One region of the Bacillus mexicanus genome, then DNA from elsewhere that is predicted to be linked to it. Evidence: riboswitches for the same ligand, from Rfam matches in the RefSeq annotation. Region 1 holds a riboswitch; the other holds the start of a gene.
What was found. A riboswitch is a leader RNA that binds a small molecule or an ion and turns the genes downstream of it on or off. The one in region 1 is predicted to bind S-adenosylmethionine.

Region 2: linked by a shared signal. The riboswitch ahead of metN (methionine ABC transporter ATP-binding protein MetN) and the one ahead of mtnW (2,3-diketo-5-methylthiopentyl-1-phosphate enolase) in region 1 are both predicted to bind S-adenosylmethionine.

The regions. Positions count from the first base shown of each region.
Region 1 covers NZ_JBCEYV010000001.1:1,309,872-1,317,350, forward strand. Annotated here, with positions in the region: gene kinD (sporulation kinase KinD) at 1-1,277, shown strand, start outside; gene spo0E (aspartyl-phosphate phosphatase Spo0E) at 1,603-1,860, opposite strand; gene AAGG74_RS06940 (YkvA family protein) at 2,064-2,384, shown strand; gene AAGG74_RS06945 (1,2-dihydroxy-3-keto-5-methylthiopentene dioxygenase) at 2,428-2,955, opposite strand; gene AAGG74_RS06950 (methylthioribulose 1-phosphate dehydratase) at 2,971-3,600, opposite strand; gene mtnX (2-hydroxy-3-keto-5-methylthiopentenyl-1-phosphate phosphatase) at 3,558-4,262, opposite strand; gene mtnW (2,3-diketo-5-methylthiopentyl-1-phosphate enolase) at 4,259-5,476, opposite strand; SAM riboswitch class I at 5,562-5,663, opposite strand; gene AAGG74_RS06965 (pyridoxal phosphate-dependent aminotransferase) at 5,702-6,898, opposite strand; gene AAGG74_RS06970 (carbon-nitrogen family hydrolase) at 6,993-7,479, shown strand, end outside.
Region 2 covers NZ_JBCEYV010000002.1:180,802-188,280, forward strand. Annotated here, with positions in the region: gene metP (methionine ABC transporter permease MetP) at 1-339, opposite strand, end outside; gene metN (methionine ABC transporter ATP-binding protein MetN) at 332-1,357, opposite strand; SAM riboswitch class I at 1,463-1,569, opposite strand; gene AAGG74_RS10605 (SCP2 sterol-binding domain-containing protein) at 1,651-2,028, opposite strand; gene AAGG74_RS10610 (thioredoxin family protein) at 2,136-2,456, opposite strand; gene AAGG74_RS10615 (toprim domain-containing protein) at 2,458-2,820, opposite strand; gene AAGG74_RS10620 (YusG family protein) at 2,892-3,128, opposite strand; gene gcvH (glycine cleavage system protein GcvH) at 3,184-3,567, opposite strand; gene AAGG74_RS10630 (arsenate reductase family protein) at 3,634-3,990, opposite strand; gene fadE (acyl-CoA dehydrogenase FadE) at 4,101-5,885, opposite strand; gene AAGG74_RS10640 (acetyl-CoA C-acetyltransferase) at 5,900-7,075, opposite strand; gene AAGG74_RS10645 (3-hydroxyacyl-CoA dehydrogenase/enoyl-CoA hydratase family protein) at 7,086-7,479, opposite strand, start outside.

The DNA of each region.
Region 1 (7,479 bases):
AACCGGTTGACATAAAGAAAATGCAGTCGATTTTGGAAAAAGCCTTTGATTCAGAACCAAGATTTTCCGGTCTCTATTTACTAAATGCGAAAGGAGATGTCACTGCAAGCACGACAGAATTAAAAACGAAAGTAAACCTGGCAGACAGATCATTTTTTACAAAAGCGAAGAAAACAAAAAAGACAGTCATTTCAGATAGTTACTCGAGCAGAATTACAGGCCAGCCGATTTTTACAATTTGTGTCCCTATTCTGGACTCAAAGCGAAATGTGACAGATTATCTTGTCGCAGCTATTCAAATTGATTATTTAAAAAACCTGATTAATTTACTGAGCCCTGATGTTTATATCAAACTTGTAAACCAAGACGGGAAAACAATTTTTACGAGCGGTCAGTCTTTCCATGCAAATGATCTGAAACCTGTCAGTGGATATTTGGATGATATCAGTTGGAATATGAAAGTATATCCAAACCCGGTGACAATAGAAGAATTGACAAAAAGCCTTGTGCTCCCGCTTTCATGCAGTATTGTCCTGCTGAATATCCTTTTTATTCTCGTGCTGTATTATTTGCTGAAGCGGCAGACACAGCTGGAGCGCTCGGAAAATGAGGCGCAAAAATTAGAACTGATCGGGACGCTTGCTGCCAGCACAGCCCACGAAATTCGCAACCCGCTCACCGGTATAAGCGGCTTTATTCAGCTGCTGCAGAAGAAATATAAAGGTGATGAAGATCAGCTTTACTTCTCCATTATCGAACAGGAGATCAAGCGTATTAATCAAATTGTGAGTGAATTTCTCGTTCTCGGCAAGCCGACAGCTGAAAAATGGGAGTTGAATTCGCTTCAGGATATTATCGGTGAAATTATGCCGATCATCTATTCTGAGGGCAACCTATACAATGTTGAAGTCGAACTTCAGTATTTAACTGAGCAGCCTTTACTCGTAAACTGTACTAAAGATCATATTAAACAAGTAATTTTAAATGTAGCAAAAAATGGCCTCGAATCAATGCCTGAAGGAGGAAAACTGACGATCTCTCTGGAAGCTTTGGATAAAAAGGCCGTTATCAAAGTCGTGGATAACGGTGAAGGAATTTCACAGGAAATGCTTGACCACATCTTCCTTCCTTTTGTTACTTCTAAAGAAAAAGGAACCGGTCTTGGCCTTGTCGTATGTAAACGGATTGTGCTGATGTACGGAGGCTCTATTCATATCGACAGTGAAGTTCGAAGAGGCACAGAGGTGACGATCACCCTTCCCGTTTCCGCTTCTTAGCCCCCTGACCATGTCAGGAGGTTTTTTTTTCTTATTGGACATTGCCACTCGACTTTACCTGCCCAGAAAAGAGTGTTAATAAAGCCCACAGCAGTGCCAGAAGAATACTAAAAACCCTTTCGAGGCACTTCATTTTCCTTCTCCGCGTCACTTGATTTCAGATGATAATCATCACTGAAATGGTATAAATAAAGAATAAGGCTGTCTTGCTTCATTTAGAACCGTGTAAACTCCTTCACGAATCCCCTCTTACATATGTATTTTCTCAGAAAAAAAGAGCGCTTCGGAAAAAGCTCTCTCTTTATATATCCATCTGATAACACCGCTATTTATTTGCATCATATGCAGGCATAACATCTCTGCGGGGCCACAAGCCTAATTTCTTTACAAGGCCTTGAATCCCGTGGGAATATTCGTTTTTATGCACGAGCTGGTGATATTCATTTATTAAGCAATCCAGCTCCTGGCTGTGTCTGATCGTTTCATGCCCTGTAAATCCTTGCTTTCTAGCGGCATCTATCATTAACTTTCTTTTTTCATCAATAGACACCAACAATCTTTCTTGTTTAGAAGAACCGCCCATTCAATTCACCCCTCGCCGCTAAGAAATAGGAAACAAGTTTGATTGGGTTATTGTGCATTATTACAGATTATACTTTATTTGTAAACATATTTTTATTAAATAAGTTATTTTTTCAGGTATAATAGATATATTGATAGGATTAAAAGAATAATACCCAAATAAAGAAAATCTTAAACACAGCCGCCAAGCAGGAGGTATGCTATATGAAGAAAAAGAAAGCAATGCTGCTCGGTGCGGCAGGCGGAAAAGCGATTTTAAAAAGAAAAAATCGAAAAAAATGCATACAGCATATGACTGTTTTCTTTCAAATGCTGCGTGATTGGAGAAACGGTGACTACCCTCGTTCACAGGTGAAAACCCTTTTGCTTTTAACTGCCGCGATCTTATATATCGCCATGCCGCTCGATATCATTCCAGATATGATTCTCGGTCTTGGAATCATTGACGATGCAACGGTTTTAGGTTTGATTTGGATGCTGATCAAAAAAGAAATGTCACAATATGAAAAGTGGCGTTTGCAATAACTAAAAAAAGCCCCCGTTCATCGAACGGGGCTTTTTCTGCTTATCATACTGTTTTTTCATAAATCGGAACCCAGCCTTCAGTTGTAACAAAGATTCTCACCGCGACTACTTTGCGGTCCTCCTGAAGCGTGAAGTAATGGCGGATATTTTCAGGCACGGAGATTAAATCTCCAGGATTTAAACGAACATCAAAAAACATGCCGTCTTTGCCTTGAATGACAAAAATGCCGTGTCCGCTTACGATAAAACGGACCTCATCGTCTGTATGGTGATGCTCTCTTTTAAAGTTCTCAAGCAGTTCATCAAGTTTTGGATTGTTGTCTGACAAGGAAATAACATCCTGTGCTTTGTAGCCGCGGCGGGCCGAGATATCTTTAATTTCAGCTTCAAAGGTATTAAGAATTTGCTGTTTTTCTTCTTCTGTCAAATTATATTTCTCTGAAAGCTGGTCGGGGAGCTTCGCGATATCCCATTGTTCATAAATCACCTCTTGACTGTCCAAAAAGCTTGCTACTTCCTCTTGATTTTCAATCGTTGTATTTGCCTCATCATGAATTCGAATTGTCGCCATTTCAGTTCCTCCCTTTTATGTAACCAGCTGGTGCTGGAGTGTTTTCAATTTCAAATGGCAGCTGAACAAAAATTCATATGCTTCGAGTATTCTCTTTGCTTCAAATGCTGTTTTTCCCCAAGCTGTAATACCGTGATTCCGGATCAGCACAGCCCCTGAATCTTCTGAAATCTCTTCTGCAAACAGTGCCGCAAGCGTCGGAATATGAGCCGGATTTTCAATGATCGGTATAGACACTTCCGCATTCTCTTCCCACAGGCCGAGCGCTTTTATGATTTCCTGGCCTTTGAATGTAATTTTCTTTTGTTCTCCGTATAGCTCTGATATCACATTATTGTTTACTGTGTGAACATGCAGGCAGCAGCCGGCATTGGTTTTATTGTACAAATGTATGTGCAAAAGCGTTTCTGCTGAAGGCTTCAGTGAATGCCCTCTTTCTGCGGGCTCTCCGTTTTGATTCACCAGCAGAAAATCATCAGCTGTTTCTTTTCGTTTATCTTTTCCGCTTGCGGTTACGAGAAATGTGAAAGGCTCATCAGAAACTTTAATAGACAGATTGCCGCTCGTCGCCGGAAACCAATCTCTTTCTGCTAATTCCCGCTTTACTTCAGCAAGTTCTTTCCAACGCTCTTGTTTTGCAGCCATTCCTGTACCTCCTTTACATTCTCAATACTTTTTCTTATCTCATAAAAGTCTTGATACGGAAGATGATTCAAATGATGTTCTCGGCATTCGTTTAATAAATAATCCCTTGCAAAGCAAAGGTCAGACAGCTTTGCCGCCTCCACATCTGTAACCGAATCACCGATCATGATGATATATTGATTCGGTTCAGAAAGTTCACGTATCACAGTCGGCTTACAGCACCCGCATTGATTGCTGCATGTTCCGTCGCAGGAATGAGGCCAGTCAATATGAATATAGTCATTATCAAATGACGCATGGTTGCAATAAATATGGTCTTTCTCCACAATGCCTTCAAGCAATGGATATACAAAAAAGTCCATTCCTCCGCTTACGACATAAAACGGCAGCTTGTTCTCATTGATAAATGCAACAAATTCCTGAAATCCTTCTCTGATTTTCGCGTCTTCTAATACAAATCTTGTAATCTCTTCTTTTAAATGGCTTGGCAGAAGGCCGAACATCCGACCGACACCTTCCTTGATCGACAGTGTTTTGGAAAGCACGCCGTCTTTTAACGCCGTCCACTCTGGCGGAGCGAATGTTTTCATGATGCTTATAATGTTGTCGTTCATTGTGATGGTTCCGTCAAAATCACAAATAATTAAAGGCTTTTGAGTCATACAGCTTCAACCTTCCCCCATTTATCTAGCGCGAGCTTTAGATCTTTGCATTGCTCGGCTTTTTCATCAATCAGCTGTGCATCTAAAACCGCATCAATTATGGCTCTGAACGCTTTGCCCCCGCCTTGGGCGCCGTTCGGATGTCCATGTACGCCTCCTCCGGCGTTAATAATATGATCTATGCCGAAATCCCGCATCAAAAGCGGCACCATGCCGGGATGAATGCCTGCTGACGGAACGGCAAATGTTTGATTAAAGTCATCCTCTCTTACACATTCCTCGTGAATCGCCAGCGCATCCTCTCTTGGAAGCGCAACAGAACCATATGGAGACGGAAAGAGACTAAAATCGGCACCGCAATACCTGTTTAATTTTCCGAGCAAAAGGGCGTGAGAAAAGCCGTAAAAAGGAGATGACGTAAATGCCCCGCTAACCGCTGGATGTGCCATAATCGGAATCTGGATTTCAGGATCTTCCGCAAGGCTTTGCATGACATCCAAGCCGTAAGCGAAGACATTAAACAAAAGCGCATCCGCCCCTAATTCGGCGGCGCGTCTCGCTTTGTCTTTCAGATCAGCCGTGCGGCCCGTCAAATTCACCGCGTACAGTGTTTTATGTCCGGTTTGTTCATATGTTTCTTTCAATATTTGCTTTCCCTCAGTAATTCTTGTTTCAAAAGGCGCCAAACCTGTTTCAAAGAAAATTTCATCGTCCTTAATCAAGTCAACTCCGCCAAGCGCCTGCTGTCTGAGCTGTTCTTTAATGTCACTCAGATCTCTGCCGATAACCCCTTTAAAAATGCTCATTAACAGCGGCCTCTCAAACTCTCCCAGCAGCTTTCGGATGCCGTATACGCCAAACTTTGGCCCCGGCAGCGTGCGCTTAAATGCTTCTGAAAAATGCAGATCAAGTAATTTGATTTTTCCGTCCAGCGACAGCTTGCCAAACACTGTTGTCAGCAGAGCCGGGATGTCCTGTGAGAAATTGATCTCAGGATAGGCAATTGTGATGACCGCTTGTTTACCTGATGCAGGAGTTCCTTCTCTTTCCTCGACCTTCAGCACACGCCCCTTATGCTTTTGTATTTGCTCTTGTTTCACCAGAGGCAGATCTGTCCATGAGCCTACTGTCAATCCTGTCGCGATTTGTTCTGCTTTTTTCTCTATTTCAGCTCCCGGTTCTGTCAGGAGATATGTTGCCAATAACTCACTCATGCCAGAGCTCCTTTCATTTTCATCCATATAAAAAAACCTCTTCAAACAGCCATCCGCGTCTAAAGAGGTTTCGTTTCTCGTCCGAATCTTATCTCTCAGCCGCCAGCTGCAAGAATTAGCACCGTGCTTTACAAAGTCGGTTGCCGGGCTTCATCGGGCTCGTCCCTCTGCCTGCTCTTGATAAGAAAATATAGATTTTATAAATTATTTTGAATTATCCCACCGTTACAGAATCTTGTCAATGCTTTTTCGGGTAAACAAATTCAGTTTCCCAATTCGATCAGCGGCTTCCTTAAGTCTTTCTTCGCTTGTCAGCAGTCCGACTCTAATATAGCCCTCGCCATATTCACCGAAGCCGTTTCCAGCGGCGACCGCCACATTCGCTTTTTCCAGCAAAAGGTCTGAGAACTGCTCAGACGTATAGCCTTTAGGTACAGGCAGCCATGCAAAAAATGAACCTGCCGGAGCTGTCACCTCCCAGCCGATGTCCCGGCATGCTGTGATCCAAGCGTCTCTCCTGCTCTCATAGCGGGCATTTTGCTCCGCCACACATGTTTGTTCAGCTAGCAGCGCCGCTGCAGCTGCCTCCTGGGTCGCTTTGAAAAGACTGACAAACATATGGTCTTGATAAAGATTGATCGCTTCAATGACCGAAGCGTTTCCGACGGCAAAGCCGACCCGCCATCCTGCCATATTATACGTTTTTGACAGCGTGTAAATTTCAATGCCGATATCCTTTGCCCCTTCAGTCTGCAAAAAGCTTAACGGCTTGTTCCCGTCAAACCCTACAGCGCCGTAAGCAAAATCGTGTACGACACAGATTTCATTTTCTTTCGCAAAATTCACGGTTTCTTCAAAAAATGCAGAAGTAGCAACAGCCCCGGTCGGATTGTTCGGATAATTTAAATACATTAATTTCGCCTGTTCCCTCACTTCAGCAGAGATGCTGCTGTAATCAGGGAGAAACGCCCTCTCTTTTACGAGCGGCATCATTTCCATTTTCGCTTTTGCAAGCATGACACCTGACCAGTAATCAGGATAGCCCGGATCAGGAACTAAAATCGTATCACCGGGGTTTAACAAACATTGCGGGAGCTCAACCAAACCAGCTTTTCCGCCGAATAATACAGCGATTTCAGTTTCCGGGTCAAGATCAATGCCATATTCTCTTTTATAAAATGCTGCGGCGGCTGATTTTAGACTATGTGAGCCGCGAAAAGTTGAGTATTTATGATTTTCAGGATCAGCAACAGCCCGTTTCATTTCTTCGACGATATGTTTCGGAGTCGGCTGATCCGGATTTCCCTGTCCGAGATTGATGACATCGTGTCCTTCTGCGAGCTTTCGATTCACTTTCTGCACTAGAGAAGCAAAGAATTGCTTAGGCAATTCCTTCAATACATGAGACTGTTCAAAATTCATCTATTCTCACCTTCTAAAAAAATCTTGAAATGATAGTCCATCATCATATATGGTTAAAATAAAAAAGTAAAGAAAAATTTGGGGTGGTAAAAAGATGAAATGGACGGTATCTTGTCTTCAATTTGATATTTCATACGGAAAACCTTCTGAAAATATAAAAAAGGCTGATTTTTTTATTGAAAAAGAAAGCAAACATGCTGATGTTGTTGTTCTTCCAGAATTATGGACGACCGGATATGATTTGGCCAACCTTGATGAGCTCGCTGATGAAGACGGCCGTTCTGCTCAGAGCTGGCTCAAGAAAACAGCAAAAAAATACGGCGTTCATATTGTCGCCGGCTCGGTGGCTGTCAGAGATCATTCTGATGTTTATAATACAATGTACATCGCGGATCAGGAAGGACAAATCATTAAAGAGTATAGAAAAGCCCATCTTTTTCAGCTGATGGATGAGCATGTCTATTTATCAGCCGGTACCGATGACGGATACTTTGAGCTTGATGGTGTCAAAAGCTCCGGACTGATCTGTTACGACATCCGTTTTCCAGAATGGATCAGAAAACATACGACAAAAGGCGCCA
Region 2 (7,479 bases), on a different contig from region 1:
CGCCAAGCGCGCGTAGAACGGTGCAGAGCCGATCACCAGCGCCGGCAGTGCGGCGTTTGGCCCTAAGATGGTGCCGACTAAAAACTTCGTAAAGCCCAGCAGTAAAATAATTAAAATGAGAAACGGAATCGATCTGAATATGTTGACAATGGCCGCAATTACAGAGTTGACCGCTTTATTCTGCCAAAGGCTCCCTTTGCTTGTCAAAAAGAGCAGCAAGCCGAGGATCACTCCGATGACAAAGGCAAACAGCAGAGAGATCAGCGTCATATAAAGTGTTTCATATGTCGCATTCCACAATTCTGTTAAATCAACGTTTGGGAAGTATTTTTCAAACATTCGCGATCACCTCTGCTTTCACCTGTTTATCATTAATAAACCGGATCACGTTTTGAACTTCTTCCTCGTCTCCGTCAATATGGATGAACAGCGAGCCGTAAGCTCCATCCTTTGTCTGCGAGATTTTCCCTTGCAGAATATTGACGCTGACATTAAAGTTTCTAATCATTTCTGTAATCAAAGGCTGCTCAGCCGAATCACCGACAAATGTGAGCTGGACCGTTTTTCCTGATGCTGTTTCATCAAGAAGGTGCGAAAGCGTTTCTTTCGTTTCTTCCGGCTCTGTCACCTGCTGAACAAATCGTTTTGTCATGTCTTCCTTCGGATTTTTGAAGACATCGAGAACCTCGCCTTCTTCCACAACCTTACCGTTTTCCATGACAGCGACTCTGTTACAGATTTTGCGGATGACATGCATTTCATGGGTGATCAGCACAATCGTCAAACCGAGTCTTTCATTAATATCGGACAATAAATCCAAAATTGAATCCGTCGTTTGCGGATCTAATGCTGATGTCGCTTCATCGCAAAGGAGAACCTTCGGATTGTTTGCAAGCGCTCTTGCGATTCCGACGCGCTGCTTCTGCCCGCCGCTCAGCTGAGACGGGTAAGATTTTTCTTTTCCTTCTAAACCGACCAGTTTAATCAGTTCGTTAGCGCGCTTCATCCGTTCGCTTTTTTTCACCCCGGCAATTTCTAAAGGAAACATGATATTATCTCTGACGGTCCGCGACCAAAGCAAATTGAAATGCTGGAAAATCATGCTGATGTCATGGCGTGCATTTCTTAAAGCGCGTCCGTTTACTTCATTAATTTTAGTTCCCGCCACTTCCACGGTTCCTGAGGTTGGTTTCTCAAGGCCGTTCAGCAGACGGATTAAGGAACTTTTACCAGCTCCGCTATATCCTATAATTCCAAAAATCTCACCTTTTTGTATGGAAAGAGAGACATTTTGGACAGCATTGACATCTCCATGTTTCGACTTATAAACTTTTGAAACATCTTGAAGATTGATCAAAGCAATCACCTGCCTTAACACTATTCTAAGAAATCTTCCGGGATATTCGGCAAAAGAAAAGCCTTTCTGCACATGTGAGCAGAAAGGCTTATATAAAACGCCTTTCTCTCATCTTTCAAAGCTGAACGCTTCGTGTGAATTGGCACCATTTCAACAGCGTTGATGGTTGCCGGGCTTCATAGGGCACTTCCCTCCACCTCTCTTGATAAGAGAAATATATAGTCTTTTTCGTCCGGAAATTCTTAATGTAGAATAGCATGGCGAATGATGAAATGTCAATAAAATAAATGATGTCAACTTTTACTATTATAATAATTTTCTATTTTTTCACTTTTTAAAATCCTCTGAAAAAATCCATTTGTCAGCCAGAGAATAGCTTCTAGTTTTAAGAGAGCCCTGAATGAGCCCTTCACTTTCAGGCTTCCCCTCTGGATCAAATGCTGCAGGGAAATATCTCCGTGCAACAGATGAATAATTTCCGCTTGGTTTCCGTAAAAGGTCAGGTTGGACGCTGGGGGCGGAGAAATTTTTTTCATTTCCCCCTGTTCGTTTATCGAGACGGTTAAGGCTTCTGTTTCTCCCTGGAAGGTAATGAGTAATGTTGATGCGTTCAAAAGAGGTTTTAAAAACAGATGCTGATACTCATCTTCTAACACTTCTGCTTTCTCCATATGTACAACCTCCTATTTGTTGGTCATACATAGACATTTCTCTTTTTGACGCAAGAACCCCTTTATAAAACGAACGACAATTTCATTGAAATACGCTGAGAAATATGTCACAAATGGGACGCGGAAGATGATTTTTGTTTAATCAGCTCATATAAATAAGAAACAGAATGAAACGCATATCCTCTTTCGACCACTTTTCCGCCTTTAAACAGGAGAAAACACGGGACACTTTCAATTTGATACGCTTTTGCGAATGTCGGAGAGTAATTGACATTGTTTTGATAGAAGGCGACATCAGGCAGCATTTCCTTCACCACTGTCAGCATTTTGCTTGCAAGCTGGCAGGTGCCGCAAAACGGAGTATATAAATATAGGAGATACACATCATCTGCGATGTGCTCTAGCTCGTGTTCTTGTAGTTCTTTCATGCTATACACCTCGGGACTTTCTTTCAAGAAAAATAGTATGGACATTTAAATTTGCGCGGAGCAGTACAGAAGCGACATGGTGTTTCGGCGCAGCCTCTACTTCCTTATAGGCTCTGTCTATATGCAAATGGCAGGCGTCATTAAATTCTCTTTTCAGCTGTTTTCTTAATGTCTCGCCTGATTCATCAGCATCAACTAATATATAGACGTCTTTATCGTATAGCTCGTCAGCCAATTCCTCAAGCTTCAGCTGGCTGATTGTTCCGTTGGTACAGATAATGCGCACTGGTTCATTCAGGACACTTTCAACTTTCTCTTTATCTGATTTTCCTTCGACAATCATCACCTTTTCCAGCTCATCCATCTTTATCACCTGCTGCGTTAAATTTGAAACGTTCAGATTGTAAAAGAAGGCAGTGAAATTCACCGCCAACATTAACACCAGCCGTTTTCATAGTCACAATCCACGTATTTTTCATCATTTCCTGAGACCACATCGGCTGTCTTATAAAATTTCTCATTTTCAAAGGAATAGCCTGATTTAAGCTCATATTCATCCATGCTTGTCATTTGGCCGATCTTCTCATTATCATGATATAACGAGAGCTGGCCATTTTGAAAGCGGCCTGTCACATCATTGGTGACATCGAGCTTTTGTTTGCTGAAAGCCATATTGGACACCTCCCATAACGTTAGCGTGTCCAATTGCCTTCACAGCTATCCTGTTTTAGTCTTCTTGTGTCATTTCTTCGTATTGCTCTGCTGTCATCAGTTTTTCAATTTCAGAAGCGTCAGACGGTTCAACAACGATCATCCATGCTTTCTCGTACGGTGATTCGTTAACGAATTCCGGACTGTCATCAAGATCTTCGTTTATTTCCACAACCGTTCCATTAATCGGTGCATAAAGCTCAGATACCGTTTTAACGGATTCAACACTGCCGAATGGCTCGTCCGCTTTGATTTCAGCGCCAACTTCAGGAAGTTCGACAAACACGATATCGCCTAGTTCGGCTTGGGCAAAATGCGTAATTCCGATTCTGGCTTTTTCTCCTTCAACTTTCACCCACTCGTGTTCTCCTGAGTAACGCAAATCTTTAGGTATGCTCAATTGAATCCCTCCATTTTTTACAGCACTATAATAAGAAGATACCACACTTTTCAAAAAAAATTGACATTAAGCCCAGTTTTCTTCAAATTGGTCTTCTTTGAATCCGACTGTCACTTTTTCGCCGTCTGTTGTAAGCGGGCGTTTGATCAGCATTCCGTCTGAAGCCAGCAGTTCTAGCTGTTCGTCCTCCGACATATGATACAGCTTTTCTTTGAGATTCAGCTCGCGGTATTTCATGCCGCTTGTGTTGAAAAATTTCTTGAGATCCAGTCCGCTTTTTTCATAAAGCGCCTTTAGTTCCTCTTTGCTTGGAGGCTGCTCTGCAATATGTATTTCGTTGAATTCTTTTCCATGCTCTTCTAACCATTTCTTTGCTTTGCGGCACGTTCCGCATTTAGGGTACCAGTAAAAAGTTAACGACATCTTCTTCCCCCTCAATAAAATAATCGAGGTTATTTTAACACAGTTTGTTTTAAAAGCCTAAACCTGTGCTTCTTAAAAAAAGCTCCGCTTAATGCGGAGCTCTCGGACAATCAGACAATATATTTTTCAGCTTCGAAAACGGCCGCCGCTGCTTCGCGTTTTTTCTGAATGACGTTTTTAGGCGTTACGCGCGTCAGCTTGCGCAAAGCGGAAAGCATCATGCGGAGGGAGTCTCCTTCTTCCATTGCGATGAGTGATTCTTTCGCGTGCGCTTCAATTTCATGAAAAGCTTCCTGGACAAAAATTTCTGTATACAGCACCTTCTGCACCGCTTTTTCTTCTCCTTGTGCGGCGATGGCTTTTTCTGTTCTAAGCACGGCTGATTCCATTGCATATACATTGCTGACAATATCCGCGATGTTGACGAGGATTTCTTGTTCACGATCGAGTGCTTTTCCGTATGTTTGGGCAGCGAGACCGGCAGCGAACAGCGCGATCTTTTTGGCTTGCTTAACGACATATTTCTCCTGTTCTAAAACGCCGCTGCCAGGCTCTTCAGGCATAAGCATCATCAGTTCTTCTTGAAGCGACTGCGCTTTTTCAAATAGAGGGAGTTCGCCTTTGAGCGCCTTTTTCAAAAAAGTGCTTGGCACGATTAACCGGTTAATTTCGTTTGTGCCTTCAAAAATCCGATTGATCCTTGAATCGCGATAGGCTCTTTCTACTTCGTATTCCTGCATAAAACCGTAGCCGCCATGAATCTGCACGCCTTCATCTACGATATAATCAAGTGTCTCAGACCCGAAAACCTTATTCAGAGAGCATTCTATCGCATATTCGGCAATTGACTTGGCAATTTGCCGGCCGTCCTTGAGATCTTCGGCCGTAAACTGGCTCATATTGTCTTCAAACAGCCCCACAGTTCTGTACACAGAGCTTTCCATCGCGTAAAGCCTTGATGCCATTGTCGCGATTTTTTCCTGTGTCAGCGAAAAGCCCGCAATCGGCGTTTTAAATTGGCGGCGCTGATTTGCGTATGCCGCAGATAGCTCAATCACCCGTTTAGATGCGCCGATTGTGCCAACCGCCAGTTTATAACGGCCGATATTTAAAATATTAAAGGCGATGATATGCCCTTTGCCGATTTCTCCGAGCAGGTTTTCTTTTGGCACTTCAGCCTGATCTAAAATAAGGGTTCTTGTTGACGATCCTTTGATCCCCATTTTCTTTTCTTCCGGGCCTGTTGATACGCCAGGGAAATCTTTTTCTACAATAAACGCTGAAAACTTATCACCGTCCACCTTAGCGTAAACAACAAATACATCAGCAAAGGCAGAGTTCGTAATCCACTGTTTTTCTCCGGTTAATACGTAATGCGTTTCCGCTTCATTCAAGACGGCTGTTGTTTTTGCTCCCAGTGCATCCGAACCAGAGCCCGGCTCAGTCAGGGCATAAGCCGCGATTTTTTCGCCTGAAGCGAGCCCGGGCAAATACGTTTTCTTTTGTTCCTCTGATCCGAAAAAGACGATCGGCAAGGAACCGATGCCGACATGCGCGCCATAAGAAAGCGAAAAGCTTCCCGCGCGCGAAAATTTTTCAGTGATAAGCGCGGAGCTGATTTTATCAAGGCCAAGCCCTCCGTATTCCTCCGGCACATCGGCGCCAAGCAGTCCCAGTTCGCCCGCTTTCTTCAACAGCCTGACGGAATGCTCAAATTGATGGTTTTCGATGTCATCTATATGAGGGAGAACATCCTGTTCGATGTAATCCTCCGTTGTTTTCGCAATCATTTTATGCTCGTCAGTGAAATCCTCCGGTGTATACATTTGGTCGTATGTGACATTCTCAATTAAGAAACCGCCGCCTTTTTGCACTTCAGCCGCTTTTTTCGCCATTTGCTTTTCCCCCTTTAGCATAATTCAAATACACCGGCCGCTCCCATCCCGCCGCCGATACACATTGTGACAACGCCAAATTGCTCGTTTCTCCGTTTCATTTCATGAATGAGTGAAAGTGTAAGCTTTGTGCCCGTACAGCCAAGCGGGTGCCCAAGCGCGATTGCACCCCCGTTGACATTCACTTTTTCTTCATCAATTCCCAGTTCTCTGATGACTTGAATGGCCTGTGAGGCGAAAGCTTCATTCAATTCAAACAAGCCGATGTCCTGCAGCTGAAGCCCGGCAAGCTTTAAGGCACGCGGGATGGCTTCTACTGGCCCAATACCCATTACTTCCGGCGGCACGCCGCCTACCGCAAAGGAGCGAAATTTCACAAGCGCCGCCAAACCTAGCGCATCTGCTTTTTCCCGATCCATCAGCATGACAGCCGCCGCTCCGTCACTCGTCTGTGAGGAGTTGCCCGCCGTAACCGTTCCATCAACAGCAAAAGCCGGACGCAATGTCGCTAAGATGTCTGCCGTCGTTTGCGGGCGTACGCCTTCATCCTGAGAAAACACAAACTGTTTTTCCTCCGGCTTATGGTTTTCTCCGATTTCTGTCACCGTCACTTCGACAGGTACTATCTCACCTTTAAATTTCCCCTCTGCAAGGGCTTTGGCCGCATTCTGGTGACTGCGAACGGCGAATGCATCCTGATCCTCTCGCGTGACGCCGTATTTTTTCGCGACCTGCTCGGCTGTATGTCCCATGCTCATATAATATTCCGGCGCCTGTTCTGCCAGCGCAAGGTTCGGACGGGTGACATGCCCCATCATCGGAACCTGTGACATGGATTCTGCTCCGCCGGCGATCGCTGTATCGTAGGCGCCAAGCATAATTTTTTCCGCCGCATATGCGATAGACTGAAGGCCTGAAGAGCAGTAGCGATTGACTGTTATCGCCGGAACCGTGTATGGCAGTCCGGCGAGCGCGCCGATATTTCTCGCCATATTGAGCCCCTGTTCCGCTTCAGGTGTCGCACAGCCGATAATCAAGTCGTCAATATTGCCTTCGTAGCCGCCTGCTCTTTTCAATGTTTCTTTTACGCAAATCGCACCCAAATCATCCGGACGAACGGCGGCAAGGGATCCTTTTTTGGCTTTTCCCACCGGTGTTCTTGCACCTGACACAATGACTGCTTCTTTCATAAGCTCCCTCCTAATTCCGTAAAGGTTTACCTTTCACAAGCATATGCTGCATTCTCGCTTGAGATTTCGCCTCTCCTGCCAAACTCAAAAACGCTTCCCTCTCGATCTCTAATAAATACTCTTCGTCTACTTCTGTGCCAAACGGCACTTTTCCGCCGGCAATGACATAAGCGAGTTTTTTCGCGATCTTAAAATCATGCTCAGATATATAACCGGACAGTTTCATCTGCTCAGCGCCAAGCAAGAGTGCCGCATAACCGGTTTCACCCGGCACCTTGACCTTTTCTTTTACAGACGGCCGCCAGCCGGTATCGTATAAAGAGGCGGCAAGCTGCTTCGCATCGTACAGCAGGTGATCCTGATTCACGCTGATACGGTCTGTTTCTCTTAAAATGTTCATCTCA